DNA from 2 places in the Micromonospora sp. WMMA1923 genome. Region 2 is predicted to be linked to the other one. Evidence: riboswitches for the same ligand, from Rfam matches in the RefSeq annotation. Region 2 holds a riboswitch; the other holds the start of a gene.
What was found. Region 2 has a riboswitch for cobalamin ahead of metE (5-methyltetrahydropteroyltriglutamate--homocysteine S-methyltransferase). Riboswitches for the same ligand answer to the same signal wherever they lie in the genome.
Positions count from the first base shown of each region.

Region 1 (15,903 bases), 3.4 Mb from region 2:
GTCGGTCACCGCGACCTGCCCGGCGGGCACCCGGGTACACGGGGTGGGTGGTGAGGTCGTCGGCGGCGACGGCCAGGTGCGCCTGACCGAGCTGCGGCCCACCTCGTCGACCACGGTGACCGTTCGCGCCGCCGAGGACGAGAACGGCTTCAGCGGCAGCTGGAAGGTGCGCGCGTACGCCGTCTGCGCGACCTGACCGACCTCCGTACCCGTGGTCCCGGGCCGGCTCGTCGGCCCGGGACCACGGCGGGTTCAGGCTTGATCACAGAGTCCGAAACTTTCGATAAACCTCCTCCGAACCCCGATTGGAATGCCCCTGGTTCTGGTGAACCCGTTCCGGGTGACGACCACCAGAACATGCGCGTTCAGCAGGGACGACACCGTGAATCCGGCGACCGGTCACCCGGCAGAGGTTTCGGCAGTTTTTCCGAAACTTGTTGACAACCCGACTCGACGGAGCCAATACTGTCGCCCAATAAGACATCGATTTTTGTCGATGCAATTCATAACGAGGAGGAAGGTTCGTCCATGCCCGAGACCCCCGTCCACTCGAACAACCGCAGGCGCCGACGTCTCAGGTTGCTCCTCGGCGCCGCCTGCGCCGCGATACTGGCCACCACCGGGACCACGGCGATCGTCTCCAGCCCCGCCCACGCCCAGACCGTGACGTCCAACCAGGAGGGCACCCACAACGGGTACTTCTTCTCCTTCTGGAAGGACAGCGGCAACGTCTCCATGACCATGGGCAACGGCGGGCAGTACAGCACCCAGTGGAGCAACGTCAACAACTTCGTCGCCGGCAAGGGCTGGAACCCGGGCACCCGCCGGAACGTGACCTACTCGGGCACCTTCAACCCGAACGGCAACTCCTACCTGACCCTGTACGGCTGGACGCGTAACCCGCTCGTCGAGTACTACATCGTGGACAGCTGGGGCTCCTGGCGGCCCCCGGGCGCCAGCTCGATGGGCACGATCAACACCGACGGCGGCACCTACGACATCTACCGGACCCAGCGGGTGCAGCAGCCCTCGATCGACGGCATCCAGACCTTCTACCAGTACTGGAGCGTCCGCACCTCGAAGCGGGTCGGCGGCACCATCACCACCGGCAACCACTTCGACGCGTGGGCCAGCCGGGGCATGAACCTGGGCAACCACTACTACCAGATCATGGCCACCGAGGGGTACCAGAGCAGCGGTAGCTCCAACATCACGGTCGGCGGCACGACCGGCGGCAACCCCACCAACCCCACCAACCCGCCGCCGGGTGGTGGCTGCTCGGTGAGTGTGAGCCGGGCCGAGGACTGGAGCGACCGGTTCAACACCACCTTCTCGGTGAGCGGCAGCAACAACTGGACCGTCACCATCCGCACCAACGGCGGCCAGAGCGTGCAGAGCAGTTGGAACGCGTCGGTCAGCGGCTCCAGCGGCACCCTCACCGCCCGACCGAACGGCAACGGCAACAACTTCGGCATCACGCTCTACAAGAACGGCAACAACACCACCCCGACCGCGACCTGCTCGGCCAGCTGAGCCGACCCCACCGGTGGGGGTGCCGACCGCGGTCGGCACCCCCACCATCGCTCATCTGGTCACCGGGACGCCTCGCGGACGGTGGGCGGCCCGGTCGGATCGCACACGGGCGTCAACGCACCTCGCGGAACTCGACATGCCGGCGCACGATCGGGTCGTACCGGCGCAGGACCAGGCGGTCCGGGTCGTTGCGCCGGTTCTTGCGGATCACGTAGGTGTAGCCGGTGCCGGCGGTGCTGCGCAGCCGCACGATCGGATGCAGCGCGGTCTGCCGGGCCATCAGACCTTCACCCCCCGGGTACGCAACTCGGCGACCACCCTCTCGATGCCCCTGCGGTCCACGGTCCGCAGCGCCTTGGCGGTCAGGGTCAGCCTGACCCAGCGCCGCTCCGAGGGCAGCCAGTAGCGGTGGCTCTGGTGGACACGGGCACTCCTGGAGGTCGAGCAGGGTCAAGAACCTGTTTATAATGACAATCGTTTTCAACTAAGTCGAGAGGACTGTGATGTCGTCGTCGCCGCTCGCGCCCACCGACACCGGCACCCCGCCGGGCGACACCCGCCCGTCGTTGACCGTGCTCAGCGGTTTCTGGCCGGCTGCGACGTATGCCGTCGCCCGGGCCCTGCTCGCCGCGGACCCGACGCTGATCCTCATCCGGCACGACCTCGCCGACCTCGGCAACGGCACCGTGCACCGGATCGTCCGCGACTCCGGCGGCCGCCTGGAGGACGAGCGGATCACCCTGGCGCACGGCTGCGCCTCCTGCACCCTGCGCGAGGACGTACTGCCCACCCTCGCCCGGTTGGCCCGCGCCCACCCCCGACGGGACCTGGTGCTGATGCTGCCCGAGGTGGTCGAGCCAGAGGCGGTCGCCGCCGTCTGCGCGCACTGCCGGGTCGACGAGGTGCCACTGACCGACCTCGTCCGGATCGACTCGTACCTGACCGTGGTCGACGCCGAACACCTGCTCGACGGCCTGGCCAGCACCGAGGGTCTCAAGGCCCTCGGCATCCAGGCCGCCGACAACGACGACCGGGCACTCGCCGACGTCATCGCCCGGCAGATCGAGTACGCCGACACCCTGGTCCTCTGGGGACGGTCCCGGGACGGGGCGTACGGCCTCGACGGTTCGGCCGTGCTGCTGGAACGGATGGCCCCGTGGGCGACCCAGGTCCGGGTCGACGGCGACGTCGTCGACGCCGACGCGTTGACCCGGCGTCTGCGCGGCACCCACCGGCACCGTCCCGAGACACCCGCGGTGCTGGCCCGGGGACTGGAAGGCCGCAGCCTGGGCCGGCACGAGCCGCAGTCCGACTGCGGGGTGGTCTCGGTGGTCTTCCGCGCCCGCCGGCCGTTCCACCCCCGCCGGCTGCACGACGTGTTGGAGGACGTCAACTCCGACGTCGTCCGCTCCCGTGGGCACCTCTGGTTGGCCAGCCAACCCGAGACGGTCGTCGCCTGGGAGTTCGCCGGTGGCGGCCTCCGGCTCGGTTCCCTCGGCCGCTGGCTGGTCGCCCTGCCCGACGCGCACTGGGACGGGATCTCCGACCATCGGCGGCTCGCCGCCGCTCTCGACTGGGACCCTTACTACGGCGACCGGCACCAACTGCTGGTCTTCGTCGGCATGGACCTCGACCCCGACGCGCTGCACCGTACGCTCGCCGACTGCCTGCTCACCGACGCCGAGCTGGCCGACGGGGAGGACACCTGGCGGCACTACGACGACCCGTTGGCCGGCTGCTTCCCGCTCGCCCACCTCGACCCGAACCGCGCCGGAGACAGCCCGGCCTGACCGGTTCCACTCCGCGTCCGCCGCCGCGCCGGGTATCCGACACCTGGTGGTCCGACCGTCGATCTCCACCGGGTACCCGCACTATCGTGCTGTTCATGAGCAGCGAGGGTGGTTACCGACTGGGCCTGCTCGTCGCGCTCGGCGAGGAGTTCCGGTACGTCCAGGACACCGTCGGCCCGATGTCGTCCTTCGTGGACCAGGGTCGCCAGATGTACCGGTTCACCTTTCCCGGCAGCCGGACCAGGGGCCTCGCGTTGCCGTTGCACGCGATGGGGCCGGTCGCCGCCGCGCTCGGCGCCGACCTGCTGGTCCGGTCGTACGGGGTGTCGGTGGTGGCACTGGTCGGCACCGCCGGCGGGCTCGACCCCGACCTGCGACTGGGTGACGTGGTGATCGCCGCCGAGGTCGACTCCTACCTGTACCGGGCAAAAGCGGTGCCCACCCCCGACGGTACGAGCTTCGCGCTGCGTACGGCCGGCACCTCATGGCGGTTGCGCGGCCAACTGGCCGCCTTCGTAAACAACTTCCCGTTCGGCGAATGGTCCGGTCCGACGTACCGACGGTGGCGCGCCGACCGGGTCGCGGACCATCCCGACGGCGCGGCTGACCCACCGAAGGCGCTGGTGGGGCCGGTCGCCAGCGGTGACCTGGTCGGGGCCGCGGAGCAGTTCACCGCCTGGCTGAGGGGTCGCAACCGGGCGTTCACCGCGCTCGAGTGTGAGGCGGCCGGCGCGGCGGCGGCGGTGGACTGGCACGAGGGGGTCGATCTGCTCGTGCTGCGCGGGGTCTCCGACCACGCCGACCCGGGAAAGGCGGCGCTGGACGCGCAGTCCGACGGGAGCGGGGCTCCCAACGTGTGGCGCCGGTACGCCACCACCAACGCGGTCATGCTGCTCGGCTGTCTGGTGTCCGACCCCGACTTTCCCTGGTCGACGCTGCCGACCAGGGCGCCCTCGGCCGACGCCGGTGTTTCGGGCACCGGGCTGTCACCCGCCGAGGCCGCCGCGATCGGCATCTCCCTGTTGGCGCTCGGCGTGGCGGTGAACGGTTCCCCGGCGCCGGATCCCACCACCACGCCGACGCCGCCGGGACCGGACGTGGGTCCCACCCACCCGGGCCCCGACGGCGGCGGCGAGGACTGGCGGCACGGCACCCGCCGGAGTCCGCCCCGCCACCGCCTCGGCGATCGGGGCGGGCCGGACCAGGAGGGACCCGACGACACCGACGATCCGGACGTCGACGACGGCGACGCCTCGTGACCTCCCCGCACCCGCGGACGAGTGGCTGTGCCGGTCGGCCGGGTCCGGTCAGATGCGACCGGCCAGGGCGGCTGCCTCGGCGCGGAGATCCTCGACCCGGGCCAGCAGGTCCTCAGCGTCGCTGATCCGGGCCAGTCGGGCGGCAGGGGTGAGGGTGGTGGCGTCGGCGAGGTCCCGGCGCGCCCGGTCCGCCTCGTCGTGCAGTTCCCGGATCCCTGCCTCGATGTCCTCCTCCACCATCCGCCCGACCTCCTTCGCGGCGTCGAGGGCCCGGGTCAGCGCAGTTCCCGCGATCTCCTCGCGAACGGTGGCGAGCACCGTACGGGCCTGTTCCCGGGTCCGGGCACGGACCCGGGAGACCTGGTGGATGGCGACGAACGCCACCGCACCGACGACGAACGGCCAGAAGATCGGCGCGGCGATCGTCGCGGCGGTGGCGGCCAGGCCGGTCCCGGCGGCCCCACCGGCGGTTCCGGCGGCCGCCGCAGCGGCCAGGGCACCCGGCAGGATGCCGGCGTGAGCCAGCACGAGGGCACCGGAGGAGGCGATGCCCACCCCGGCCATTCCGCCGAGCGTCGCGTGTTTCAGGTCCTCGACGGACAGGTTGGTGGAGGCTCTGGTGAAGGTCCCGTCACCGAGACGCTCGAAGGTCACGCCGTCATCGTCCGTCTGATGCGCCTGCTGGGCCAGCCCGTCCCGCTCCAGGAGTTCACGCACCCCGGCGGCAGCGGCGGCGATCTTCGTGTCGACCTCGGTGAGCAGTTCGGTGAACACCTGTGCCGGCAGGCCGAGCACCCCTTTCATGGCCTTCTCTATCTCCGTGGGCTTCATGGCGGCGAGTTGCCGGCCGACGTCGGTGTTCAACTCCGCGCACCGCCGGTCGACGATCACTTGGAGCTCGTCCGGGATCCGGGCACAACCCGCGCGGTACCTCCGACGCCACAGGTCACCGCCGTGGGCCACCCAACGGCCGATGGTGGCCCGCCGGTCCTCGAGGATCCGGGCCGCCTCGGCGTCCCCGCTGAGCAGGGCGACGGTCTCCCGGGTCCGGTCGCGGGTCTGCCGTAGCACCAACTCCACCAGTTGCAGTTCGGTACGCTGCCGGACCCGCCGTCGGGCGGCCACCACGTCGTGCTGGAGCACCTCGGTCAACATCTGCAGGCCCGAGGAACGCAGGAGCGTGTCCCGGACCGGACCGGGTGGCTCGTCCTGTGCCAGTAGGGCGTTCCGACTGGACACCGAGATCCCCTTGACGTCCCGGAAGTACGCCACGACCCGGTCGGCTCGTTCCTGGTCACCGAGCAGGGCGCACCACTGCTGCCGGTCGGTGAGGCTGGCGAGATCCGCGTCGAGCGCCGCCTTCGCCTTGAGCGTCTGGTCCCGGTGGGTCTGCACGACGACGCACGTGCCGATCTGCTCACTCGCCTCGGCCAGGAAGAGTCGCTCACTGGCCGAGATGGGCTCCCCGGGCCGGATGACGAAGACGACGGCGTCGGCCTCGGCCAACGCGGTGAGGGTGGCCTGCCGGTGGGTGGCCCGCAGACCACCCACACCTGGCGTGTCGATCAGTTGCAGACCCGACTCCAGGAGGGGAGAGGGCACTTCGAGCACCATCGAGACACACCGCGCTCCTGCCCCGTGCAGGTCCTCCAGCTGTTGCTGGCCGTCCACGGCGAGGTAGGTCCCCAGCGCCGCCACGGTGTTGACCGGCACCGTCTCGATCGTCCCGTCACCACACTGGACGGTGGCCTGCCCGGCGAGCGAGGGCCCGTGTTTGATCAACGTCCACGTCGAGGTGGTGACCGTGCGGTCTGCCGGCAGGACACGCTGCCCGACGAGGGCGTTGACCAGTGTCGACTTGCCACGGGAGACCTCACCGACCACCACCACCGGCAGCGCCGGAGTACGCCGCCGGGCGGTCAACCGCCGCAACGCCGCGACCGCCCGCCCGGACCCCGGGTTCGCCAGCTCGACGGTCCGTTCGGTGATGGCTCGCAGAGACTCGTCCAAGAGTTCCTCCGGCTGACTCATGGCGTCACTCACCTTCCTGGTCGTAGACGGCCACCCGCGCCGGACGCACGACCCGACCGAGGTGGTCGGTGAGGCCGACGGAGAGGGTGACGGCAACGGTGTCGCGATCGACGGCTTCCGGGGCCGGACGGGTCTCGGCCCAGGCATGCCGTTCGGGGTCGAAGACGGTGCCCGGGGCCGGATCCACGAGCCCGATGTCCGGCAGCAGGGCGACCGCCTCGATCAGCCGCCGCCGCAGCTCGACACTGGTCATCGCGGCGACGACGTCGAGCACGGCCGCCGCCACCCGCGCGTCCAGCTCGGGTGACCTGACCGGGCGGACGGGGTCCGGGTCCGTCCCGGCCCCCGGCGCGGGCGGGACGACCGGCGGGGACGGTGGCGGGACCGCCGGGGAGACCGGCCGTTGGTGCGGACCACGGCAATGGCGACGCCAGAGGACCGTCGGCACTGCGGCGAGCAGGAGCACGAGACTGCTCCACAGGGTTTTCACGGTCGGCTCCCGGTCGGCTCGGCACGGGCGGCGTCGGCGACGATCTCGGCCACCCGCCGGACGACGGTCGGACGGCCCGGTCGGGCGGCGATCAACGACCAGCGGTGTGCGATCTCGGGATCGGGGCTCGTGCCGGAGCTGGCGAGCAGGTGTGCCGCCGCCTGTCGCTGCGCCGCCTCGACGCTGCGGCGTAGCGGCGGTGACTCCAGCGCCAGCGCCGCCTCCCGGCGCTCGATCCGACGGAACGGTTGGGCCCGGGTGGTCTCGGCGAGCCCGGACCAGACGACCGCCCCCCGTTCCGGGCCGAGCCGGGCGGCGAACCGACGGAGCCGACCGACGACGGCACAGACGGTCAGCACGTCGGCGTCGGCCGCCAACTCCGCCAGGACGCGCTCCAGCACCGGCACCCGGGACGCCTCGTCCAACCGTTCGAGGATCTTCCGGTGGTCGGCGCCGGCGAGTCCGGGCAGCGCCACGGCCAAGGGCTGGAGCAGGTCGGCGATCTCCGCCAGGGTCTCCGCGTCCGGGCCGTCGGCCGGCAGACCGCTCAGCAACGCCTCCGGTCCGGCAGCCGCCAGGACGGACAGCACCGGGTCTGCGGCGACGGCCGCGATGACGCGCAGGTGCCGGTCGGTGACCGCACCGAGCCGCACCGCCATCGCCAACCGCTGGTTGACCGCCACCACCCGGTCCGGCGAGAGCCCGGTCTGCTCGGACAGGGTCGCCTCGGCCTCCTCCGGGCCGGCCACGGCCAGTTCGTCCAGCTTGCCCACCACGGCGACGACGTTGCCGCCGCCGCCCAGCGGACCTGCGGTCAACGAGGTGTAGCGCCTCAGCTGCCGCCGGGCGCGCTCGGACAGCAGGCCGCCGCGCGTCAGGTACACCAGAGCCGCGACACTGCCGGCGGTCTCGGTGGCGGTGTGCACCAACTCCTCCGTGAGCCGGTCGGCACCGGAGGCGGTGTTCGTGCCGGGGCTGTCGGCCAGCACGATGCGGTCGGCGAGCGGGAACGCTGCGGGCTGGTGCCGGTGGTGGGGGCCGATTGCCGGCGGCACGGGCAGCGCCGGATGGCGGTACCAGGTCACCCCGGCGGTCGTCTCGGGCCGGTCGACGGCCGCCACGAACCGCCTCACCAACGCGTTCACCAGCGTCGACTTGCCGGTCGAAACGTCACCCACCACCGCCACCCGCAGCGGCTCGGCGCACTGCGCCGCCAGGTCCGCGAGAGTCGCCTCACCGCGTAGCTCGGCCCGCCCGGCCAACCGCCGGCACAACTCACCGAGCAGGGCCGAGGCTGGCCCGGGACCGGGCGGCCTCGACCTGTCCGCGGTCACCTCGGGCCGCCCGTCAGGGTCAGGAACCGGACCTCGTTACCGATCGCGACGAAGAAGCGGTCCGGCCAGGCGGTAGGGGTGAGCTGGCTGACCTCACCCGGATCCGGTACGTCCAGGCGGGCGAGTTCCGCACCGGTGCACCCGTCGAGGGCCAGCACCGCGGACTCGGCCGGAGCGACGGTGAGCACCAGCGGGCGGCTGGCGTATGTGCCACAGCAGAGCGCCCCCGTCCCGGCGATCTCCCGGCGGAAGCCTGCCCGGATGGACCGTCCGTCGATCCGGTAGGCGGCCAGCAGGTCGGCCGAGCGCAGGTAGGCCCACCCGTGCCGGGGCTCCACCCGGATCACCGGGTCCTGCGTCGGCAGCTTCTCGGTGGCGAGGGTGTGACCGCTGTCGGGGTCAAGGAGTTCGAGCCGCTCGCCTCCCCAGCGCAGCAGCGCCCCGTCCCGGGCGAGGATCGACAGCCCCACCGTGGGACCGGTCAGATTGAGGCGGTGGTGCAACGACCACCGATTCCCTTTACGGCGGTACACGGCACCCGTGCCCCGCTTCTCGACCGATGCGATCCGGTCACCCCGCACAGCCAGCGCGGTCACCTCCTGGTCACGAAAAAAACCCAGCACCGACGCCGACCGGCCGAGGAAGCCACGGTGCCGCAGGGTCAGCTCCTCGCCGTGCTCCCAGAGCTCGACCAGGCCGTTGTCGCTGCCGCTGACCAGGAGCCGCTGGTCGAGGTCGTAAGCGAGTCGCCAGACCCGGGTGAGGCTGGTGATGTTCCCGACCTTGGCCGCGAGCCGGTTGCCACCGGGCCGGGACAGCCCGATGTCGGCGGCGTCGGTGGTCGGGTAGGCGAAGCCGTCGGCCGTCGGGGTCAGCGGCGGGACTCTGGGGAACTTGTCGAAGTTCACCACCCAGTCGTCGTCGGACCGCAGGACCGGCCGGTGGGCCACCCGGACGGCACCGAGTGCCACGGCGGCGACCCGGGCCGGGCCGCCACCGGGCCCGCCCACCTCGACGAAGCCGGCTCCCAGCCGGCGGGCCAGCGCCGCCACCTCGTCGCGGAAGTACGGCACCCGGGAGGCGGCACCACAGAGCCCGACGGTCCGGACCGGCCGGGTCCGGTGCACCGTCTCCACCGCCTGTGCCGCGGTCTCGACACACTCCTCGACCAGCGGCGCGACGGCCTCGTCGAACTCCTCCCGGCTGATCTCCCGCTCGACGTCACGAAACGCGAAGGTGGCCCGTGGCTCGACGGTGAGCCGGATCTTCACCGCCTGGGCCTCCCGGGTGACATCGTGTGCGGCCTCGGTGCGCAGCTCGACGAAGCGCCGTCTCGCCGCCCCGGTCAGGCCGTCCTCGACCAGGTCGAGCAGGGCCACGTCGAAGTCGTCCCCGCCGACCGCCCGCCCGTCGGCGTGCAGCCGCCCTAGCCGCCCGTCGGAGTCCCGGTCGAGCACGGCCAGGTCGAAGGTGGACGCGCCGAGGTCCAGCATGGCGATCGGCGTCGGCAGCCGGTCGTGGGTGGCGGAGAGCTGCCAGGCCGCCGCCTCCGGCTCACTGACCAGTTCGATGCGGGCCTCGATCCCGCCGAGCCGCGCCGCCTGCCGCAGCGCGGCACGGCGGGCGGCGTCCCAGATCACCGGGTACGTGAGCAGGAGCTGGCCGGGTGGGCCGGACAGGCTCGACTCGACCGCCCGGTACGCGTGCGCCAGCACCGCCGCGACGGCCTCCAACAGTGGCATCGGCCGAGCGCCGCCGACCTCCACCAGCGGGTTGTTAGCGCGTACCACGGTCGCGTGGTTCAGCCGTTGCTTGAGGTCGGTGCGGACCTGGTGCGGCCGGCGGTCCAGGTACGCCAGGGCAGGCCGACCGACCAGCAGCTTCCCACCGCGGTGCCGGTGCACGGCGGTCGGCAGGTGGTTCGTCGCGTCGAAGGCGATCAGCCGGGCGGCGTCCGTGGTCGCGTCGAGTACCGCGGCCTTGGTGGCGGACGCGCCGAAGTCGATCGAGGCGATCACGACAGTCCCCTGTGCTCGGTTCTCCTGTGTGTAGGCAGGCTACGCAAGCCCTCGCCCCCCGATCACCGTCCGTACGGACGAGTTGACCGGACCGATCGTTGCCCGCTACGTGAATGATGGGTGACGCTGTCGGCACGACTCCGGGAGGTCACGTGACCAGTGAGATCACCACGGGCGGACTGCTGCTCGCGGAGTACGCGCAGATCAAGGAGGAACAGCGCAACCGGATCGGATTCCGGGACAATCTCATCTACGCCACGCTCGCCTCGATGGCCGCGGTCGTCGCCGCCGTGCTGTCCAGCCAGGACAGGGCGAACCTTCTTCTCCTGCTGCCGGCGGTCACCGTGGTGCTGGGCTGGACGTATCTGGTCAACGACGAGAAGATCTCCGCGATCGGCCGGTACGTCCGCACCGACCTCGGGCCACGGCTGGTCGCCCTCACCCCCGACGGCCAACCGGCCTTCGGCTGGGAGGTGGCGCATCGCAGTGACCCCAGGCGCAGCTCACGCAAGTACCTCCAGCTCGCCGTGGACCTGGGCACCTTCGTCCTGCCTCCGTTGGCCGCCCTGGTCGTGTACTGGGTCAACGGCCCCTACGACGTCGCCTTCGTCACGGTCTCGCTCGCCGAACTGGGCACGGTCGGCGTGCTGGCCTGGCAGCTGGTGCGCTACGCCGACCTCGCCACCGGCCCGACGACCTGAGCCACCGCTCCGCCGGGCGTTCCCGAAGTCCGCGCGGCGGGCCGGTCAGGCGAGCAGCGTACGCAGGATGCGGGCGAGCTGTTCCCGGTCGGCCGGCGGCAGGTCCCCGAAGAGATCGTCGGCGGCGGCCCGGCGGGCGGCGTACATGGCGGCACCGGCGCGGGTGCCCTCCTCGGTCGGCGTGACCAGGGTGGCGCGCCGGTCCGTCGGGTCGGCCTGCCGCCGCACCAGACCCCGGGCCTGCAGGTCGTCGACGACCTCGGTGGCCGAGCGGGGGGCGATCCGCAGGTGCTCGGCGATCGCACTGAGCCGCAGCGGACCGTGCCGGTTGAGCACGCCGAGCGCCCGGGACTGGGCGGGCGTGACGTCCCACGGCGCGAGCGCCTGACGGGTGCGGTGGCGCAGCCGTCGGGTCACCGCCCAGAACGCCTCGGCGAGGCCGTCCTCGGGCTGGTGCGGGTCCGTGGTCACGGGGACCGGCGGGTCTTCGGGCACGGGAACAACCTACCAGGAGAAGGTGTTGTTCCCTCATGTTGAGGTAACCTCAGCATTAGTCGAAGGTAAGGGAGCATCCCTTGGAACCCGTCCCCTCCGGCCGCGACCGCGGCTCCCACAAGCCCGGCCGCGACCACAAGCCCGGCCGCGACCGCGGCTCCCACGAGCTCAGCGCCGAGGAGCAGGCGCAGGCCCGCCAGGTGTCCCTGCGTCGCATCGGCGGACTCTTCGCCCGGCACCGGGGCGCGCTCGCCACCGTCACCGCGATCATCGTGGCCTCCTCGGTGCTCGCCACGGCCACGCCCTTCCTGCTCCGCGCGGTGATCGACCGGGCCCTGCCCGAACGCGACCTGCCGCTGCTGGCCTGGCTGGTGGCCGGCCTGGTCGTGGTCGCCGCCGTCACCTCCGTGCTGGGCGTGGCGCAGACCTGGATCTCCACCCGGGTGGGCCAGCAGGTCATGCACCGGCTGCGCACCGACGTCTTCACCCACCTGCAGCGACAGTCACTGGCGTTCTTCACCCGGACCCGCACCGGCGAGGTCCAGTCCCGGATCACCAACGACATCGGTGGCATGCAGTCGGTGGTCACCTCGACCGCCACCTCGATCGCGGCCAACCTGACCACCGTGATCGCCACCGGGGTGGCCATGCTCGCCCTGTCCTGGCGACTGTCGCTGGTCTCCCTCGTCGTGCTGCCACCGGCCATCTGGCTGACCCGCCGGGTCGCCCAGCTCCGTCGGGAGATCACCGCGCGGCGGCAACGTGAACTCGCCGACCTCAACGTCACGGTCGAGGAAGGGCTCTCGGTCAGCGGCGTACACCTGGCCAAGACCCTCGGCACCGGCCCCGCCCTGGCCGCGCGCTTCACCGCCTCCTCGGCCCGCCTGGTCGACCTGGAGCTGCGCTCCGAGCTCGCCGGCCGCTGGCGGATGGCCACGATGAGCGTCGTCTTCGCCGCCATTCCGGCGGTGATCTACCTCAGCGCCGGACTGCCCGGCACCGCCGGGACGCTCAGCATCGGCACCCTGGTCGCCTTCACCGCGTTGCAGGGCGGGTTGTTCCGGCCGCTGACCGGGCTGCTCAACGTGGCCGTCTCGGTCACCGCCTCGCTGGCGCTCTTCGCCCGGATCTTCGAGTACCTGGACCTGCCGGTCGAGGTGGCCGACCCGGCCGAGCCGGTCGAGATCGACAGGCGCCGGGTCCGGGGCGAGCTACGCCTGACCGACGTCACCTTCCACTACCCGGGCAGTGACACCGCCGCCGTAGCCGGGATCAATCTCGACGTCCCCGCCGGCACCAGCCTGGCCCTGGTCGGCGAGACCGGGTCCGGCAAGAGCACCCTGGCCGCGCTGCTGAGCCGGCTCCACGACCCGACCAGCGGCCGGATCACCGTCGACGGCGTCGACCTGCGCCAGCTGCGCCTGGCTGATCTCGCCGCCATCGTCGGGGTGGTCAGCCAGGAGACGTACCTGCTGCACACCACGGTCCGGGAGAACCTGCGCTACGCCCGTCCGGACGCCACCGACGCCGAGATCGAGGCCGCCGCCCGCGCCGCCCAGATCCACGACCTGATCGCCGGCCTGCCCGACGGGTACGACACGGTGGTCGGGTCGCGGGGGCACCGCTTCTCCGGCGGCGAGAAGCAGCGCCTGGCGATTGCCCGGACGCTGCTGCGCGACCCGCGGGTGCTGATCCTCGACGAGGCCACCAGCGCCCTGGACACCGAGACCGAGCGCGCCGTGCAACGGGCGTTCGACGAGGTGGCCCGGGGTCGTACCACCATCACCATCGCCCATCGGCTGGCCACCGTGCGCGACGCCGACCGGATCGCGGTGCTCGACCACGGGCGGATCGTGGAGTCCGGCGACCACGCCGACCTGCTGGCGCGGGCCGGCCGCTACGCCGCCCTCGCCGCCTGACAGCCCCGCTCCGGCGGCGCTCCGCGCACCGTCCCGGACCGGCCGATCCGGCCGGATGCGTTCGTGGTGGCCGGCACCAGGGGCAGGAGCAGCGGCAGGACGTCGGCTGCGACGTACGACGCATTGACACGCCCTGTCGTCGCTGGCCAGACTGACGGCACAACTCCACAAGCGCGTACGTGCGGGGGAAGTCCGGTCTGAGTCCGGCGCTGGCCCGCAACGGTAGGCCGTCGAGGTGATCCACTTTTGACGGCGAGCCCGAATACCCGCCGTACGCGTGAATTCGTTCCCCCACCCGTCGTGGCCCACGGGTCGGAGTCCCGGTCCTCCGCGTCACGACGGTCGTCCGGGTTTCTGACGACCGCCGGGCCGGAAAGGCGCTTCCGATGGTCGTCCGCCTGAGCCGGCACCACCTGCTCGTCCTCCTCTGCGGTCTGCTCGCCGCCCTCACCCTCACCACCCCCGCGCTCGCCGCGCCCGCGCCCGCCGGCCCGGTGCCGACGGGCCCGACCCGCGCCGAGGCCGCCGCCGGTTGGCTGGCCCGTCAACTCGTCGATGGCGAACGCCTCGAAGTGGTCTTCGACGGCGTCGCCTACCCCGACCAGGGGCTCACCCTCGACGCGGTCCTCGCCTTCGCCGCCGCCGGCGTCGCCGACGACTTCGGTGCGTCGGCACTGGCCTGGGTCACCCGGCCGGACATCCGCGACGGTTACGTCGGCGACGGCAGCACCGAGGCGTACGCCGGGGCCACCGCGAAGCTCGCCCTCGCCGTCGCGGTACGCGGCGCGGATCCGACCGATGTGGGCGGGGTCGACCTGACCGCCCGGCTGCGTTCGCTGCAGTCGACCGACGGCCGGTTCACCGACCGGTCGGCGTTCGGTGACTACAGCAACGCCTTCAGCCAGTCCCTGGCGATCCTCGCCCTGCACCGCACCGCGCCGGGGGTGCCTCCGGCGGCGGCGTCCTGGCTGGCCGGCACCCGGTGCGCCGACGGCGGCTATCCGCTGCTGCCCGCCCAGCCGGTCTGTACCTCCGACGTGGACGCCACCGCGCTCGCGGTGCAGGCGCTGCGGGCCGCCGGCCGCCCGGCCGACGCCGCCGCCGGGCTGCGCTGGCTGGTCTCCGTGCAGGGCACCGACGGTGGCTTCGGCAACGCCAACAGCACCGGTCTCGCCGCGCAGGCGCTACGCGCCGGCGGCCGGCCGCTGGCCTGGGCTCGGGCCCGCACCTTCCTCACCGGACTCCAGGTGGGCTGCGCCGGTGCGCCGGCCGACCGGGGCGCGGTCGACTTCGACGGCGGCACCTTCGATCCGCAGACCGCCGTCCGCGCGACCGCACAGGCCGTCCTCGGCCTGACCGGCACCGGGTACGCCCAGCTCACGGCCACCGGGACGACCGCCGGGGCACCGGTGACCTCCTGCCCCTGAGCGGCCCCGGTGCGCCACCCGTCCGGTCCCCGCTCGTCCCAGCTCAGCTCGCCGTGCCCCAGCTCCCCTCACCTCAGCTCGTCTCACCTCGGCTCGTCCGACCACAGGAGGACGTCATGTTCCGTCACCGTTGCGCCATCCGCCGCCGGCTCGCCGGGCTGCTGGCCGCCGCCGTCGCCGCCGTCGCACTGACCGCGGTCGAACCCGCACCCCGGGCGGCGCACGCCGCCGCCTGCACCGGCACCACCGGAGTGACCGTGGTCGTCGACTTCGCCGCCCTCGGCGGGGGCGTCCAGGTCGCCTGCGCCCTCGGCGATCCGGCCACCGGGGTGGCCGCCCTGCAGGGCGCGGGCTTCACCGTCACCGGCACCTCGCGCTGGGGGCTGGCCTTCGTCTGCCGGATCAACGGCAAGCCCACCGCCGCGACCGACCCGTGCGTCAACACCCCGCCCGCCACGGCGTACTGGTCGTACTGGCACGCCTCCGGCAGCGGCGCGGCCTGGTCGTACAGCACCTCCGGCGCGTCCAGCTACAACCCCGCGCCGGGCAGCGTCGAGGGCTGGTCCTTCGGCGCGGGCGCCGCACCGAGCATCACCGCTCCCTGACCTGCCGCCCCGGGGTGGACCGGGCGTCGACCGACCACACTGCGAAAGGCACCCTCATGCCACTGTCCGCGCCACGGCCACCCGGGCCCCGGCCACCGTCCCGACCGCCCGTACCCCGGCCACCCGTCTCCCCGGCACCCGCGTCCCAACGGCTCGTGTCCCGGCGGCTCATCTCTCGGCGGCTCGTGTCCCGGCGGGTCGGTGCCGGTCTCGCGGCCAGCACGGCGGTGACCCTGGCCGCGCTCAGCGCCGTACCCCTGAGCGGGGTGGCCGCACCGGCGGCGGCCGATACCGCCGCCGG
Region 1 is NZ_JBMHLZ010000001.1:5,426,074-5,441,976, forward strand. It holds gene ACN28G_RS24650 (hypothetical protein) at 1-196, shown strand, start outside; gene ACN28G_RS24655 (glycoside hydrolase family 11 protein) at 529-1,533, shown strand; gene rpmG (50S ribosomal protein L33) at 1,646-1,813, opposite strand; partial or broken gene ACN28G_RS24665 (large ribosomal subunit protein bL28) at 1,813-1,950, opposite strand; gene ACN28G_RS24670 (CobW family GTP-binding protein) at 2,037-3,323, shown strand; gene ACN28G_RS24675 (5'-methylthioadenosine/S-adenosylhomocysteine nucleosidase) at 3,419-4,582, shown strand; gene ACN28G_RS24680 (dynamin family protein) at 4,631-6,613, opposite strand; gene ACN28G_RS24685 (hypothetical protein) at 6,618-7,103, opposite strand; gene ACN28G_RS24690 (GTPase) at 7,100-8,437, opposite strand; gene ACN28G_RS24695 (Hsp70 family protein) at 8,434-10,455, opposite strand; gene ACN28G_RS24700 (hypothetical protein) at 10,608-11,156, shown strand; gene ACN28G_RS24705 (MarR family winged helix-turn-helix transcriptional regulator) at 11,202-11,651, opposite strand; gene ACN28G_RS24710 (ABC transporter ATP-binding protein) at 11,852-13,570, shown strand; cobalamin riboswitch at 13,709-13,858, shown strand; gene ACN28G_RS24715 (peptidase) at 13,957-14,997, shown strand; gene ACN28G_RS24720 (hypothetical protein) at 15,114-15,602, shown strand; gene ACN28G_RS24725 (cell wall anchor protein) at 15,758-15,903, shown strand, end outside.
Region 1: another riboswitch for cobalamin. It lies ahead of ACN28G_RS24715 (peptidase); the one in region 2 lies ahead of metE (5-methyltetrahydropteroyltriglutamate--homocysteine S-methyltransferase).

Region 2 (15,903 bases):
CCAGCTGCCGGTCTCCCGCGACGAGGCGGTCGTCGTCCGGGACACCACGCTGGTGCCGCCGCCGGCCGAGCGCAGCGAACTGGGTGAGGTGGTCTGGCGGCTACGGTTGGGCCCGGGCGAGAGCGGCGAGATCGGCCTGGGGTTCCGGGTGGAGATCCCCAAGGGGGTCGAGCTGACCGGCTGGCGGGAATAGGCCGGCTATCCCCCGGCAGCTGCCAGCTGGGCCGAGGCGATGGCGGCGACCACCCGGTCGTCGTCGTGGGCCAACTCCCGCAGGAGGCCGTCGGCAACCCCGGGGGGCAGCTCCACGAGGGCCTGGGTCAACCGGATCCGCACCGCCGGCTGCCCCGGGTGGGCGGCGAACTCGTCGGCCAGGGCACCGACGATCCGCTCCGCGTTGCCGGGTGCGGCGGCCAGCGACCCGAGCACCTCGGCCGCCTCGACGTCGTTGGCGCCCTCGACCACCATGGCGACGAGGGTGGGCACGGCCCCGGCCCCGCCCCGGGTGCCCACGGTCAGGGCGGCGGGCCGACGGACCGTCGGGTCCGGGTCGTCGAGGGCCTCGGTGAGCAGGGCGGTCGACGCGTCGCCGGGTAGCTCGGCGACCGCCCGTACCGCCCGCCGCCGGACCTCGACGTGCCTGGAGCGGATCCCGGCGGCGAGCGGGGCCACCCCGGCGTCACCCGCCCGGGCCAGCGCCCACCGCAGCGCCCCGGCGACGTGCGGGTCGGCCTCGGCCAGGACGGCTGCGGCCAGCAGTTCGGCGGGGACCGGCACCTCATCGGCCGGGACCAGCACGCTCTGCTGCCGGCGCGCGGCGCTGGGCGAGTCGAGACCCCGCATCAGCTCGACGACACGCAGCACGTCCGACCAGTCCGACGGGGTCGAGGCGTCGATGGTCCGCAGCCGGTCGAGCAGTTCCCGGTCCCGCGCCAGCCGTTGTTCGGTCCAGCGGATCAGGTCACCGACCACGGCGGCCGGGGTGTGGGCGGGGTCCTCCAGCGCCCGGCCGATCTGGCGCAGCGACAGCCCCAGCGACCGCAGGCTCTCCACGTGGAAGATCCGGCGGATGTCGAGCGCCGAGTACTCCCGGTAGCCGCCGGTGGTGCGGCCGGTCGGGCGGACCAGCCCGAGCGAGTCGTAGTGCCGCAGCATCCGGATGCTCACCCCCGACCGGCGGGCCACCTCACCGATCAGCACACCGGTTCCCCGACGCCGTCGGGGCCGAGTAACGGTTCCCCGACGCCGTCGGGGCCGAGCAACGGTTCCCCGACGCCGTCGGGGCCGAGCAACGGTTCCCCGACGCCGTCGGGGCCGAGCAACGGTTCCCCGACGCCGTCGGGGCCGAGCAACGGTTCCCCGACGCCGTCGGGGCCGAGCGCGACGATCCGCTTCGCCTCCTGGACCGCGGCGTCGAAGTCGGCCTCCGGGTCGCGTAGCAGCAGCTCGGTGGCGCGGGCGTGCGCGCGTACCGCCGGGTCGGTGCTGGCCGCCGCGGTCCGCAGGGCCGGTTCGGCCACGTCGTCGAGGGCGGCCAGGGCCCGGCTGAGGCTGCGTCGTATCTCCCGGTCGCCGCGACCGAGCTGGGCGGCCAGTGCCGCGGCCAGCGGCTCCCGCTGGTCGTCGGGCACCAAAACGGCGGCGGCCCGCCAGGCGGTGCGGGCCACCTCGTCGTCCGCGTCGTGCAGCGACCGGACGACCGCCGGGTACGCCCCGCGGTCGCCGATCTTGGACAGGGTGTGCAGCGCCTGACTGCGGGCCTGGGCCGCCTCGGCGGCGAGTTCGGCGACGAGCCTGGGCACCGTCGTCTCCGGCGGCAACCGGGTCAGCGCCCAGGTGAGCATCTCGCGGACGAACAGCTCCGGCTCGACCGCGCACCGTCGCACGAGTGCTTCCAGCATCGCGGGGTCGGGCTGCGTGCCGGCGGCCAGGGCGGCCCTGAGCCGGATCGAGGACTGCCCGGCGCCCAGGGCTGCGACCAGTCGGCTCTCCGGCGGGTTCGAACGGGTCGGGTTGATGGCGACCACCTCCAGGCACCAGTGGAAACCCTGTCACAGTGTCAGGGTCAAGCGAAGCCGGCTACCGGGATCAACCACTTGTTACCCTTGGGTAGGTTCAGTGCCGCACACCAGCGTCCCGCGAGGTAGCCATGACCGATCACGCGCCCGGCCCCGTCGACCCCACCGTCCTGCGCCAGGTGCTCGACGGACCGTGGGCCGAGGTCCGCGACGCGCACCGGGCACACCTCGACGAACGCTTCCTACCGGTGTACGGCGAGAGCGGCGACCAGGCGCGGGAGCGGATCACCCGGCTGCTCACCGAACTGCCCACCGAGGTGGGCATCGCCTCGGCCTTCCCCACCGGTCACGGCGGCCGGTCCGACGTCGGCGCCTCGATCGTGGCCAGCGAGATGCTGGCCCAGGTGGACCTGTCGCTGATGGTCAAGGCGGGCGTGCAGTGGGGCCTGTTCGGCGGGGCGGTCGTGGCCCTGGGCACCCGGCGGCACCACGAGGCGTACCTGCGTGACATCGCCTCGGTGAAGCTCCTCGGCTGCTTCGCGATGACCGAGACCGGCCACGGCTCCGACGTCCAGCAACTGCGCACCACCTGCACCTACGATCCGCAGACGCAGACCTTCGACCTGCACACCCCGCACGAGGCGGCCCGCAAGGACTACATCGGCAACGCCGCCCGGGACGGCCGGATGGCGGTGGTCTTCGCCCAGTTGATCACGGGCGGGCAGCGGCACGGCGTACACGCGTGGTTGGTGCCGATCCGCGACGAGCGGGGCAACCCGATGCCCGGGGTGACCATCGGCGACGCCGGGCCCAAGGCCGGCCTGGCCGGGGTGGACAACGGCCGGATCACCTTCGACCACGTGAGCGTGCCGCGCGACATGCTGCTGGACCGCTACGGCCAGGTCGCGGCGGACGGCACGTACACCAGCCCGATCGACAACGACTCCCGGCGCTTCTTCACCATGCTCGGCACCCTGGTCCGGGGCCGGGTCAGCGTGGGCGGTGCGGCGTCGGCGGCCACCAGGTCGGCGCTGACCATCGCGGTGCGCTACGGCGACCTGCGCCGCCAGTTCGGTACCCCCGGCGCCGAGCGGGAGGTGCTGCTCAACGACTACCTCGCCCACCAGCGCAAGCTGCTGCCCGCGCTGGCCACCACGTACGCGTTGCACTTCGCGCACACCGAGCTGGTCACCGCCCTCGACCAGGCGCACCGCGACGACAGCCCGCTCGACGAGCACCGGCAGCGGGAGCTGGAGTCCCGGGCCGCCGGGCTGAAGGCCGCCCAGACCTGGCACGCCACCCGCACCATCCAGACCTGCCGGGAGGCCTGCGGCGGCGCGGGCTACCTGGCCGAGAACCGGCTACCCGGGCTCAAGGCCGACATCGACGTCTTCACCACGTTCGAGGGCGACAACACGGTGCTGCTGCAGATGGTGGCCAAGGGACTGCTGACCGGCTACCGGGACGCCTTCGGCTCGCTGGACGGCTGGGGCCGGGCCTCCTTCGTCGCCGAGCAGGTCCGGGAGATGATGATCGAGCGGACCGCCGCGCGGTCACTCATCCAGCGGCTGATCAGCGCCGTGCCCGGCCAGGACGACGAGGTCGCCGTCACCGACCGGGGCTGGCAGCTCAAGGTCTTCGAGGACCGCGAGAAGCACCTGCTCGACGGCGCGATCCGGCGGCTGCGCAACGGCGCGGCGACAAAGAAGGACCGCCCCTTCGACATCTTCAACGACGTCCAGGACCACGTCCTGACCCTGGCCGCCGCGCACGTCGACCGGATCACCCTGGAGGCGTTCGTCGCCGGCGTCGAGGCCACCACGGACCCGGCGGCGCGGGCCCTGCTCTCCCGGGTCTGCGACCTCTACGCGCTCAGCGTCATCGAGACCCACAAGGGGTGGTTCCTGGAGCACGGGCGGCTCACCCCGGCCCGGTCCAAGGCCGTCACGGCGGTGGTCAACGGTCTGCTCAAGGAGCTGCGCCCGCAGATGGGCACGCTGGTGGACGCCTTCGGCATCCCACCGGCGTGGCTGCACAGCGCCATCCTGCGCGAGGAGGCCGACCGGCAGGAGACCATGGCGGCCCACGACGCCGCCGGCGATCCGCAGGTGGTCCCGGCCTAGCCACCCCGGCCGGATCACACCACCGGCTTGTTGCCATACTTTTGCAGAAGCATCAGTGCTGCAGAAGGGGGAACGGTGGTGGGTACCGCCCTGATGAGCGGCCGGACGGAACTGCTCGGCGTCGCGGCGCAGCGTCGCCGGACCGCGCTCTGGCTGCTCGCGCTGACCGCCGCCCTGACCGTGACCGGGGTGGTCGCGGTCGGCACCGGGGCGATCGGGATCGCGCCGCTGACCGTGGCGCGCATCATCGGGCACCAGCTCGTCGGCTGGCCCGGCGAGGTGACCTGGACCCTGCCGGAGCAGGCCATCGTCTGGCAGGTCCGGCTGCCCCGGGTGCTGCTCGGGATGCTGGTCGGCGCGGGGCTTGCGGTGTGCGGGGTGGCCCTGCAGGCGATGGTGCGCAACGTGCTGGCCGACCCCTATCTGCTGGGCATCAACTCCGGGGCCTCCAGCGGTGCCGCGGCGGCGATCCTGTTCGGCGCCGGCGCCGGTTTCGGCCAGTACGCCCTCTCCACCAGCGCTTTCCTCGGCGCGCTCGCCGCGTCGCTGCTGGTCTTCCTGATCGCCCGCAGCGGCGGCCGGGTGACCTCGATCCGGTTGCTGCTCGCCGGGGTCGCCGTCGGCTACGCGCTGTACGCCACCACCAGCTTCCTGATCTTCGCCTCCGGCTCGGCCGAGGGCTCCCGGTCGGTGATGTTCTGGCTGCTCGGCTCCCTCGGACTGGCCCGGTGGAACGCGCTGCTGCTGGTGGCCGCGATCGTGGTGGGCGTCACCATGGCCTATCTCACCGTGCTGGGCCGCCGACTCGACGTCCTGGCCATCGGCGACGAGACCGCCCAGACCCTGGGCGTGTCACCGGACCGGTTCCGGATGCGGCTGCTGGTGCTGGTCTCACTCAGCGTCGGGGTGCTGGTCTCCGCCGCCGGCAGCATCGGCTTCGTCGGACTCGTCGTGCCCCACCTGGCCCGCCGCGTCGTCGGGGCACCGCACGTCCGGGTGGTGCCGGTGGCCGCCCTGCTCGGGGCCATCCTGCTGGTCTGGGCCGACGTCCTGGCCCGGGTCCTGCTGGCCCCGCAGGAGATCCCGATCGGCATCATCACCAGCCTGCTCGGGGCCCCCTTCCTGGTGGTCCTGATCCGTCGACTACACGCCACCGGCGCCTGAGCGCCCCGACGAGTCCAGGAGAAGACTTGACGACGTACCGCCTCGCCGGCACCGCTGCCGCGTCCGTCTGCGTACTGCTGCTCGCCGCGTGCGGGTCCGACGGTGGCGGAGCGACCACGGCCGCCGGGCCCGGCTACCCGCTCACCGTGACCAACTGCGGCGCGCAGGTGACCTTCGACGACGCGCCGCAACGTGTCGTGCTGCTCAAGAGTTCCGCCGTTCCGTACCTGCACGCGCTCGGGGTGATGGACCGGGTCACCGCCCGCGCCGGGCAGTACCCGAAGGAGTACTACGACGCGGCCACCCAGGCCGAGCTGGACCGGATCCCGCTGCTGACCGACAAGACCGACACCAGCGGCCACCTGCAGATCTCCAAGGAGGTGGTGATCAGTCAACAGCCGGACCTGGTGCTCGGTGAGGTCGACAACCTGTCCCGCGACACCCTCTCCGCGGTGGACATCCCGCTGTTGGAGGAGCCTGCCATGTGCCCCGACAGCACCGGTGCGCCGACCTTCGACGACATCTACGAGCAGATGCGGGCCTACGGCCGGGTGTTCGACCGGGACACCGAGGCCGCCACGGCGGTCACCGCGCTGCGCGAGCGGATGACCAGGATCCAGACCCAGGCTTCGGCGCCGGCTGACGGGCGTACGGCGGCGGTGCTGTATCCGACCGTCGGTGGTGGCACCACCTACGCCTACGGCACCGCCAGCATGGCCCACCCCCAGTTGGAGGCCGCCGGGTTCCGCAACGTCTTCGCCGACGTCCGGGAACGGGTCTTCGAGGTCACCGTGGAGGAACTGCTCGGCCGCGACCCCGACGTGCTGATCCTGCTCCACGGCGACGGTGATCCCCGGGCGGTCGAGCAGGGACTCACCGGACTGCCCGGCGCCGAGAAGCTCAAGGCCGTCCGGGCGGGCAACGTGATGACCCAGCTGTTCAACTTCACCGAGCCACCCACCCCGCTGTCGATCGACGGCCTCGAACGCATCATGCGGCGCTTCCCGGCGGCCCCGTGATCTCCGCGACCGGCGTCTCCTGGCACTACGGCACCAACCCGGTGATCGACGCGGTGACCGTGACCGCCCGGCCGGGTCGGGTCCTCGGCCTGATCGGCCCGAACGGCAGCGGCAAGACCACCCTGCTGCGGTTGCTCTACGGGGCGCTGCACAGCCGTACCGGCCAGGTCCGGGTGGACGACGACGAGTTGTCCACCCTGACACCACGGGAGGCCGCGCGCCGGCTGGCCGTGGTGGTGCAGGAGACCGGCGGCGAGACGGCGTTGACCGTGGCGGAGCTGGTGCTGCTGGGCCGGGGTCCGCACCTGTCGACGTTCCAGCGCACCGGCCGGGTCGACCACGAGATCGCCGCCCGCGCTCTGGCCCGGGTCGGCGGCTCACACCTGGCCGCCCGGGCCTTCACCCAACTCTCCGGCGGTGAGCGCCAGCGGGTGCTGATCGCCCGGGCGCTCGCCCAGCAGGCGACCCACCTGCTGCTCGACGAGCCCACCAACCATCTGGACATCCGCTACCAGCACGAGATCCTGCACCTGGTACGCCACCTGGGCACCTGCTCGGTGGTCGTGCTGCACGACCTCAACCTCGCCGCCCGGTACTGCGACGACCTGGTGCTGCTCGGCTCCGGCGGGGTGGTCGCCGCCGGCACCACCGACGAGGTGCTCGACCCGGTGCTCCTCGAACCCGTCTACGGCATCGGCATCCGCCGGCTGGACCTCGACGGCGCCATCCACCTGTTGTTCCAACCGGTCGACCAGACCACCGAGGAGAGGATCGCCGCATGACGGCCCAGCACCGCATCGACGCCTACTGGAACGGCCGCGCGCCCAGCTACGACGAGTACGTGCAACGCCCCGACCGCTTCGCCGACGACCAGCGGGCCTGGTCGGAGATCTGGTCCCGGGCCCTGCCCGACCCGCCGCTGGACGTCCTCGACGTCGGCACCGGCACCGGACAGGCCGCGATGGTGCTGGCCGGACTCGGGCACCGGGTCACCGGCATCGACCTCGCCGAGGGCATGCTGGAGCGGGCCCGCCGGCACGCCGCGGCGATGGCCGACGGTCCGGTGATCAGGCACGGTGACGCCGTCCACCCCGACTTTCCCGCCGCCAGCTTCGACGCGGTGACCAGCCGGTACCTGATGTGGACGCTGCGCGAGCCGGAGGTCGCCGTGGCGAACTGGATCCGGTTGCTGCGGCCGGGCGGCACCGTCGCGGTCGTCGACAGCACCTGGTTCCCCGACGGACTGCCCGAGACCCCGGGCGGCCTCGCCGACCACTACGACGACCAGGTCCGGGCGATGCTGCCGCTGGCCGCCGCACAGTCCATCGACCAGACCGTCGCCGTACTGGAGAAGGCGGGACTCGACGACGTCACGGTCACCCCGCTGACCTCGGTGTACGAGCTGGACCGCCGGTTCGGGGTGGCCCCCGACCACGAACACCAGCTCCAGTTCCTGGTCACCGGCCGGGCCTGAGCCGCCGCCCGGTCCAGCCCGACCGGGGTGAAACCCGCTCTCGTTCCGGCGCGGCAGCGGGCACGCGGCGCTGCGCTGCGGCGACGAGGAGGCGGCCGCGCTACTGCCCGCCTGCGGCACCGACACGGTACGGGCGCTGCTGCCGGACCTGGAACACGCGCTGCACCCGGAACGGCTGGTCCGGTGGCACGCCGGGCCGTTGCTGGAGCGGGTCGGCGAGCGGCTGGCCGCGGCCCCGCCGGAGCGGCGGGCCCGGATCTGGACCGAGACCGCCGGGGCGGTGCTGCGGTGCGACCCGGGACCCGCCTGGTCGACGAGGACGCGTACGACGACAGGCCCGGTGGACCCGCTGCGGACCGCCCGGCCCGGCGCCGTATCGACCTCCTGGCCCGGGGTGCGGCCGTCCGCTCCGGTGGCCGGCCGGCCGGTGCCGACCGGAACGCCCTGGTCGAGGCGGCGCGGTGGCTGGCCGACCGACCCACCTTCACCGGTACGGCCACCGAACTACTGGTCGCCCTCGGCCGGCTGGACAATCTGGACGAGATCGCCGACACGGTCACCTGTCGACCCGGCCTCGCCGTCGGTGTCGCCGACCTGGTCGACGCCCGCCGGCAGGCCCTGCGCGACCGGCTCGATCCGACGGTGCTCATCGCGACGGTCGGGCGGTCGGCCGGACGTGGTGACCTGGCCGGTGGACTGCTGGCGGTGGCGTTGGTCCGGCACGGGGCCGGATTCGGGTGGCCCGGCCCGTGGCGGGACCTGCTGCTCGACCTGCGTCGGCATCCGGACCTCGACGTGCGTGAACAGGCGTTCGGCATCGACATGAGCTGACCGGCGCGCCCCGGGTAGGTCCACGGTGGACCTCGACCGGCGCCGGATAAACTTGATCACGGATCGGCATGCGTACTGGCGTTGGTCGGGTGGGAAATGAGAACGTATGCCGGCAACAATCTGACATGTCCGGGTGAGCGCGTGCGCCGGAAGTAGCAGGAGACCACTATGCCCGAAACCGGCAACGACCAGTCACGCCTGCGGATCGGCGGCTGGATTCGCCGGTCAGGTCCGCCCGGCCGGGGCATCACCGACCGGTGGTCCGACCGGCCGGACACCGGACCGCAGTGGTACGAGCCCGCCGGTCTACTCCGGCACCGCGCCGCGGCACCGCCGCCGCCTCCGGTCACCCTGCCCCCGACCGCCTGGCCGAGCGGGGTGTCTCCGGCCGGTGCCGACCTCGCCGGCAGGCAGAGCGCCGTCGTCGTCCGACGGACCGGACCCGACACGCCGGCAGGCGTCCCGTCGCGCAGCGGCCTGACCGATCGGGCCCGCCCGCGCCGCGCCCTGCTGATGGGCGGCGTCGCCCTGGTCGCCCTCACCGGTGTCGTGGCGGTGACGGCGCTGTACGCCGGCACCAGCCAGGAACCGGTCCGCGGTGAGTTCGTCGCCGGGGTGCCGAGCGGTGCGGACTTTCCCGCCAACGGCGGCGCGCCGTACACAGTGGAGGGTCTCGGCTCGGGCACCCCCGAACGCAGCGCCACGCCGTCCGGCCCGGCCGACGGCCCCACCGTGCAGCCGGGGCTCAACCCGCGTGCCGCCGGCACCGACCACGACGCGTCCACCCCGGCTACCGCCGGTAGCACCCCGGCCAGCGCCGGCAGCACCCCGGCGAAGCCCGCCACCAGCTCCACCGCGCCGGCTCCGGCCGCGCCGACCTCCCCGGCCGGACCCACGTTGACCCCGGGTGCCCGGATCGGCCTGGAACTGGCCGGCCGGCCCGGCCACCGGGTCCGGCACGCCTTCTTCGAGGCCCGCGTCGACCGGGTCGACGCCGGCAGCGACACCGGTACGAAGGCCGACGCCGCGTTCGTCGTGCGCGCCGGTCTCGGTACCCGCAGCTGCGTCTCCTTCGAGTCGGTGAACTTCCCCGGTCACTACCTGCGCCACCACGAGTTCCGGGTGTTCCTGCACCGCGCCGACGGCAGTGCCGACTTCGCCGCCGACGCCACCTTCTGCCCGGTCCCCGGCCTCGGCGGCGCGCACACGTCCCTGCGGACGACCAACCATCCGGAGCACTACCTGCGGCACGACGCCCGGGGACAGATGCGGATCTCCCGGGTGGGCGACGGCGCCTCGGCAGCCACCGCCACCTTCCGGGTCCGTCCCGCCCTGTGACCGGTCGGCAGGCGCCCGCCGACCGGCTGAACCGGTCGGCTCCGCCACGGCGGTGCCCGGCCGGCGGGGCCCCGGGCCACCGGACGGTCCCCGACAGTGGGGACCGTCCGGTGCCGCGCGGTCAGTCCCGGCGTACCTCGGCGGCGGCCGCGACCAGCTGCCGCAGGGACGCCTCCACCTCGCGGTAGCCGCGGGTCTTCAGGCCGCAGTCCGGGTTGACCCACAGCCGGGACGCCGGCACCGCGGCCACGGCCCGGCGCAGCGCCTCGACCACCTCGTCGGCCGGGGGGACCCGGGGAGAGTGGATGTCCCACACCCCGGGGCCGACGCCCCGGCCGTAGCCGACGGCGGCGAGGTCGTCGAGGACCTCCATCTTCGACCGGGACGCCTCGATGCTGGTCACGTCGGCGTCGAGGGCGTCGATCGCGTCGATCACCTCACCGAACTCCGAATAGCACAGGTGGGTGTGGATCTGGGTGTCGTCGGCGACGCCGCTGGTGGCCAGCCGGAACGCGGCCACCGCCCAGTCCAGGTACGCCCGCTGGTCGGCCCGGCGCAGCGGCAGCGTCTCGCGCAACGCCGGCTCGTCGACCTGGATCACCCGGATCCCGGCGGCCTCCAGGTCGTGGCACTCGTCGCGCAGGGCCAGCGCCACCTGGTCGGCGGTGTCCGCCAGCGGCTGGTCGGCGCGGACGAAGGACCAGGCCAGGATGGTGACCGGGCCGGTAAGCATGCCCTTGACCGGTCTGCTGGTGAGCGACTGCGCGTAGGTGGACCAGTCGAGGGTCATCGGTGCCCGGCGCGCCACGTCACCGAAGATGACCGGCGGGCGTACGCAGCGGGAGCCGTAGGACTGCACCCAACCGTGTTCGGTGGCGGCGAACCCGTCGAGCTGCTCGCCGAAGTACTGCACCATGTCGTTGCGTTCCGGTTCGCCGTGCACCAGCACGTCCAGGCCCAGCCGTTCCTGCAGCCGGATCACCCGTTCCACCTCGGCGCGCATCCGCGCGGTGTAGCCGGCGTCGTCCAGGCCACCCGCCCGGTACGCGGCGCGGGCCCGACGCAGCTCGTCGGTCTGCGGGAACGACCCGATGGTGGTGGTGGGCAGCTCCGGCAGGCCGAGCCGGTCCTGCTGCCGGGCGGCCCGGGTCTCGTAGTCGCCACGTCGCCGGTCGGTGGGGCGCAGCGCGGCGAGGCGGCCGCGTACCTCGTCGTGCCGCCAGGCGGCGGGGGCGGCCGGCAGCGGCGCGGGCAGCACGGTGGTGCCGTCGCGCAGCGCCCGGCCGAGCAGCACGACCTCGTCGACCTTCTGCCGGGCGAACGCGAGCCGTTCGGCCAGCCGGGGGTCCAGACGCGACTCGGCGGTCAGGTCGACCGGCACGTGCAGCAGGGAACAGGAGGTGGAGACGGCGACGTGGTCGGCCAGGCCGGCGATCGTCGCCCCGATCGAGACGGCGGCCCGCAGGTCGGTACGCCAGATGTTGTGGCCGTCGACCAGGCCGGCGACGATGGTCCGGCCGCCCAGCGGGCCGGCGGCGGCCAGCCGCTGGAGGTTTCCCGCGCCGGCGACCAGGTCCAGGCCGATCGCCTCGACCGGGGTGTCCAGCAGCGCCGGTAGCGCGTCACCGAGTTCGCCGAAGTAGCTGGCGACGAAGATCCGGGGCCGGTGGGTGAGGGTACCGAGCCGGGTGTAGGCCCGGCGCAACGCGTCGATCTCGGCGGGGGTGCGGTCCGTGACGTAGCCGGGCTCGTCCAGCTGCACCCAGGGCACCCCCGCGTCGGCCAACGCGGTGAGGATCTCCGCGTAGGTCCCGACCAGCTCGTCGAGGCGGGCGAACGGGTCGTCGCCCTTGGCCAGCAGCAGGAACGTGGCCGGTCCGACCAGGACCGGCCGGGTGGTCAGCCCCAGCGCGCGGGCCTCGGCGTACTCGGTGAGCGCCTTGGCCGGGTTCGCCGTGAAGACGGTGTCGGCGGCGATCTCCGGCACCAGGTAGTGGTAGTTGGTGGCGAACCACTTGGTCAGCTCCAACGCCGGCTCGGTCTCGACGCCCCGGGCCATGGCGAAGTAGGTGTCCATCTCGGACAGGCCCAACCGGGCGAACCGGGCCGGGACGGCGCCGACCGCGACGGCGGTGTCCAGCACGTGGTCGTAGTAGGAGAAGGTGTTCGACGGGATCGCGTCGAGGCGGGCGTCGCGCAGCGTCCGCCACACCTCGGCCCGCAGGCCGGCGGCGGTACGCGCCAGGCCGTCGGCGTCGAGGGCGCCGGCCCAGTACGCCTCGACGGCCTTCTTCAGTTCACGGTCGGCGCCGATGCGCGGATACCCGAGCACGGTGCTCTGACCGAATGCGGTGTTCATCGACAGGGGGTCCTTCCCTCGAAGCGCCCGGCGGGCACGGGAGGGGAAGGTAGGCGCCCCGGAGGCACCGGCTTCCGCCCTGACCCTCCCGAGGGGCCGCCGGCGGCGCACACCGGCGGTGTGCGCGGCGCTGGCAGGTCTTCGGACTCGTGGGCGTGACACACAGGTCGCCTACTGGCCGTCGCTTCCCAGACCTCACGGTCCAGTGCTTCGTTGACGGCGGTCGTTCCCACTCACCGCTGCGGGGCAGTCCCGGTCTCGCACCGGGTTCCCTCTTACGACGTCCCACCCTCACGGGCGGGACGAACCAGCACCACGGGACATCGTACGCGCTGTCCGGTCAGTTGTACGCCAGCAGGAAGTCGGTGGTGCCCGTGCCGCCGGGTTGCCCCATCGCGACGGGCAGTCCGGGTTCGCTGTTGAGCACGTAGAACCCGCCGTTGCCGATCAGGCGGGGCGTCACCGCCATCATCTGCGCGGCCATCGTCGAGCCGGTCGGTCGTACCACGCTGTCCAGCAGCAGCCGGAAGAGGTTGTCGTTGAGGTTCGCCACGTGCAGCACCCGGTAGGACCGGGGAGCCGGGGTACCGGTGCTCGTCAGCCCCCAGATCGGCACGATCTGGTTGCGCCACCGCGCCGGGTCGTTGCTGATCGCGCTGTCGTGGCTGTTCAGCTGGGTCTGGATGCCGGAGTGGATGCCGGCCAGGTGGATGTGCAGCTGGTCCTGGGTACGGATCGTCGGGTCGGCCGAGTTGATCCCCAGCCCGATGTTGGGGTACACGACCTGTCCCGGCTGCCCGGGTTGTGCGTTGTTCCACGCCTCCAGCCAGTAGTTCGGGGCGGCGGCGGTGGTGATTCACGGGCACTCGATGCCCCGGACGCGGCAGCTCGGGACGAGCAGGTAGTCGTGGTTGGACCCGGACCCGCCGTTGAGGATCACGTAGGTGGGTGTCGTCCGCAGGCACTGCGAAAAGGGCGGGCCGACCTTGGTGCCCTCGCAGACCTGCACCCGGTCCCACAGGTCGAACCGGCCACCGGTGTCTGCCGGGAAGCCACACGCCGCGGAGGGCGTGGGACAGGGGGCCGGGCCGCCGGGGCCGCCGAGCGCCGGTGGCGATCCGGGGGTGGCCGCCGGCCCCGCCGACCCGCCGTCGGCCAGGGCACCGCCCGCGCCCACCAGACCGAGCAGGCCGACGGCGCCGGCGGTGCCCGAGAGAGCCACCAACTGACGTCTGCGCACACGATCGCCCATCTGCAACCTCCGTGGGGAGCCCGAGCCGGACGCGTCGGGACGGGTCACCGTGCGACTCGGCGCGGTGACGACCGAAAGAAACGTGAACGTCGCTAGATTAGGACGAACAACCCAACAGAGGACACAACGCCTGACGGGGTCGCCTGATCGTGTCGCGGAGCAACCCGGCCGTGGCGACGACGGCGGTCCCGCGACCGCCCGTCCGAACCACCGGGGTCGGAGCGGTCACTGCGGCTCGGCCGGGAACCAGCCGGCCCGACCGAGCGCACCCGGCACAGTGGCCTTGCCGAGTTGGTCGCCGATCCAGGCGGCCGTCCCGATCACCAGCCGGGGGTCCAGGCCGGTCGGATGACCGGAGCGGTGCAGCGCGTAGACCAGGTCCTCGGTCGCGACGTTGCCGGTGGCCGCCGGGGCGAAGGGGCAGCCACCGATCCCGCCGACACTGGCGTCGAGAACCCGCACGCCGGCCTCGACCGCCGCCAGCGCGTTGGCGATGCCGGTGTTGCGGGTGTCGTGGAAGTGCGCGCGCAGCGGCACCCCCGGGGCCGCCGCCGCGGCGGCCCGCACCAGCTGCCGGACCTGGGCGGGAACTCCCACACCGATGGTGTCGGCCAGGGCGATCTCGTCCGGCTCGGCGGCGGCCAACCGTCGCACCAGGTCGGCGACGACCGTCGGGGCGACCTCGCCCTCGAAGGGGCAGCCGAAGGCGGCGGCCACGGTGACGCTGGCCTTCCGGCCGGCGGCGTGGGCGGCTCCGGCTATCGCGGCCCACTGCTGGACCATGGCGTCGACCGAGGCGCCCTGGTTGCGTCGACTGAACGTCTCGGTGGCGACCACGACACAGTTGACCTCGTCCACCCCGGCGGCGAGCGCCCGGTCGAGCCCGCGCCGGTTGAGCACCAGACCGATGTACGATACGTCGCTGTGTCGGGGCACCTCGGCCATGACGGCCTCCGCATCGGCCATCTGGGGCACCCGGTCGGCGCGGACGAACGAGACCGCCTCGACCCGGCGGGCTCCGGCGTCGACGCACCGTCGGATGAGCTCGATCTTGCGCGCTGTCGGCAGGATCTCGGCCTCGTTCTGCAACCCGTCCCGGGGGGACACTTCCACCACACCAACCGTCATGTGTATACAATCTCAGACCGTCGGACGGGCGGCAAGGATGCCAGCCCGCCATCACTCGACACCACGGAGGCACGGTGACGAATGCCGGCCAGGACGCCTACGAGGCGTTACGGGCTGCGATTCTGAGCGGCTCCATCGGCCCACGGGAACGGTTGGGTGAGGTCGAACTGTCCCGGCAGTTCGGGGTGAGCAGGACGCCGATCCGGGAGGCTCTGCGCCGGCTCACGGCGGAGGGGCTCGTCGTCTTCCAGCCCAACCGCGGCGCCCGGGTCGCGGAGTGGTCACTCAGTGACCTGCAGGACACCTACGAGATCCGGGCCCGGCTGGAGAGCTACGGCGCGGCGTTGGCCGCCCACCGCATCGACGCCGACTGGCTACCGAAGCTCAGCCTGCTCTGCGACCAGATGGAACAGCGGGCGGAGCGGATGACCCCGCCGGACCTGGACGAGATCGCCAGCCTCAACGCCGAGCTGCACGGGCTGGTCATCAGCGCCGCCGCGAGTCCGCGGCTGACCTCGCTGTTGTCGGCCGTGGTGGAGGTGCCACTGATCATCCGGGCGTTCCGGCTCTACACACCGGACGCGCTGGCCCGCAGCATGGCGCACCACCGTGATCTGGTGGCGGCGCTGCGGACCCGGGACGCCGAGTGGGCGTCGAGCACCATGCGGGCCCACGTGCTGGCCGCGCGCCGGGTGCTGCTGGACGCCATGACGGACCGCGCCGAGCCCCGACCCTGAGCACCCCCGGTCGGCGGCGGCGACCATCGACCGGGGGCACCGCCCGGCCGGCACGCACCCGGTCAGCTACCGGGTGCGCCCGGTTTCACGCAGGCCACCTGCCGGTCCGCGTCGATCGGAGCCAGTCGGACGTCAATTTGTACACACTTCTCCTCGCTGACCGGACAGCGCCCGTACAGCACACAGCCGGTCACCCGCTGGGTCGGGCTCAGCGGCTCGCCCACCAGCCGGGCCGGCGGCAGCTCCTGGTCGGGATCGACCGGAAGCGCCGCGGCCAGCAGGGCCCGGGTGTACGGGTGCTGCGGGTCGGCGAACACCCGCTCGGAGGGACCGGTCTCGACCACCCGGCCCCGGTACATGACCGCGATCCGGTCGCTGACGTAGCGGACCGTGTGGATGTCGTGCGAGATGAACAGGTACCCCATGCCGAGTTCGGTCTGCAGGTCGGCCAGCAGTTGCA
Region 2 is NZ_JBMHLZ010000001.1:2,066,132-2,082,034, reverse strand. It holds gene ACN28G_RS09525 (DUF4139 domain-containing protein) at 1-193, shown strand, start outside; gene ACN28G_RS09520 (HEAT repeat domain-containing protein) at 199-1,200, opposite strand; partial or broken gene ACN28G_RS09515 (HEAT repeat domain-containing protein) at 1,386-2,018, opposite strand; gene ACN28G_RS09510 (acyl-CoA dehydrogenase) at 2,150-4,141, shown strand; gene ACN28G_RS09505 (FecCD family ABC transporter permease) at 4,217-5,305, shown strand; gene ACN28G_RS09500 (ABC transporter substrate-binding protein) at 5,332-6,324, shown strand; gene ACN28G_RS09495 (ABC transporter ATP-binding protein) at 6,321-7,106, shown strand; gene ACN28G_RS09490 (class I SAM-dependent methyltransferase) at 7,103-7,798, shown strand; gene ACN28G_RS09485 (hypothetical protein) at 8,087-8,629, shown strand; gene ACN28G_RS09480 (AbfB domain-containing protein) at 8,798-9,967, shown strand; gene metE (5-methyltetrahydropteroyltriglutamate--homocysteine S-methyltransferase) at 10,089-12,326, opposite strand; cobalamin riboswitch at 12,442-12,653, opposite strand; gene ACN28G_RS09470 (CDP-diacylglycerol diphosphatase) at 12,667-13,182, opposite strand; gene ACN28G_RS09465 (hypothetical protein) at 13,183-13,578, opposite strand; gene ACN28G_RS09460 (hydroxymethylglutaryl-CoA lyase) at 13,804-14,706, opposite strand; gene ACN28G_RS09455 (GntR family transcriptional regulator) at 14,781-15,443, shown strand; gene ACN28G_RS09450 (ABC transporter ATP-binding protein) at 15,506-15,903, opposite strand, start outside.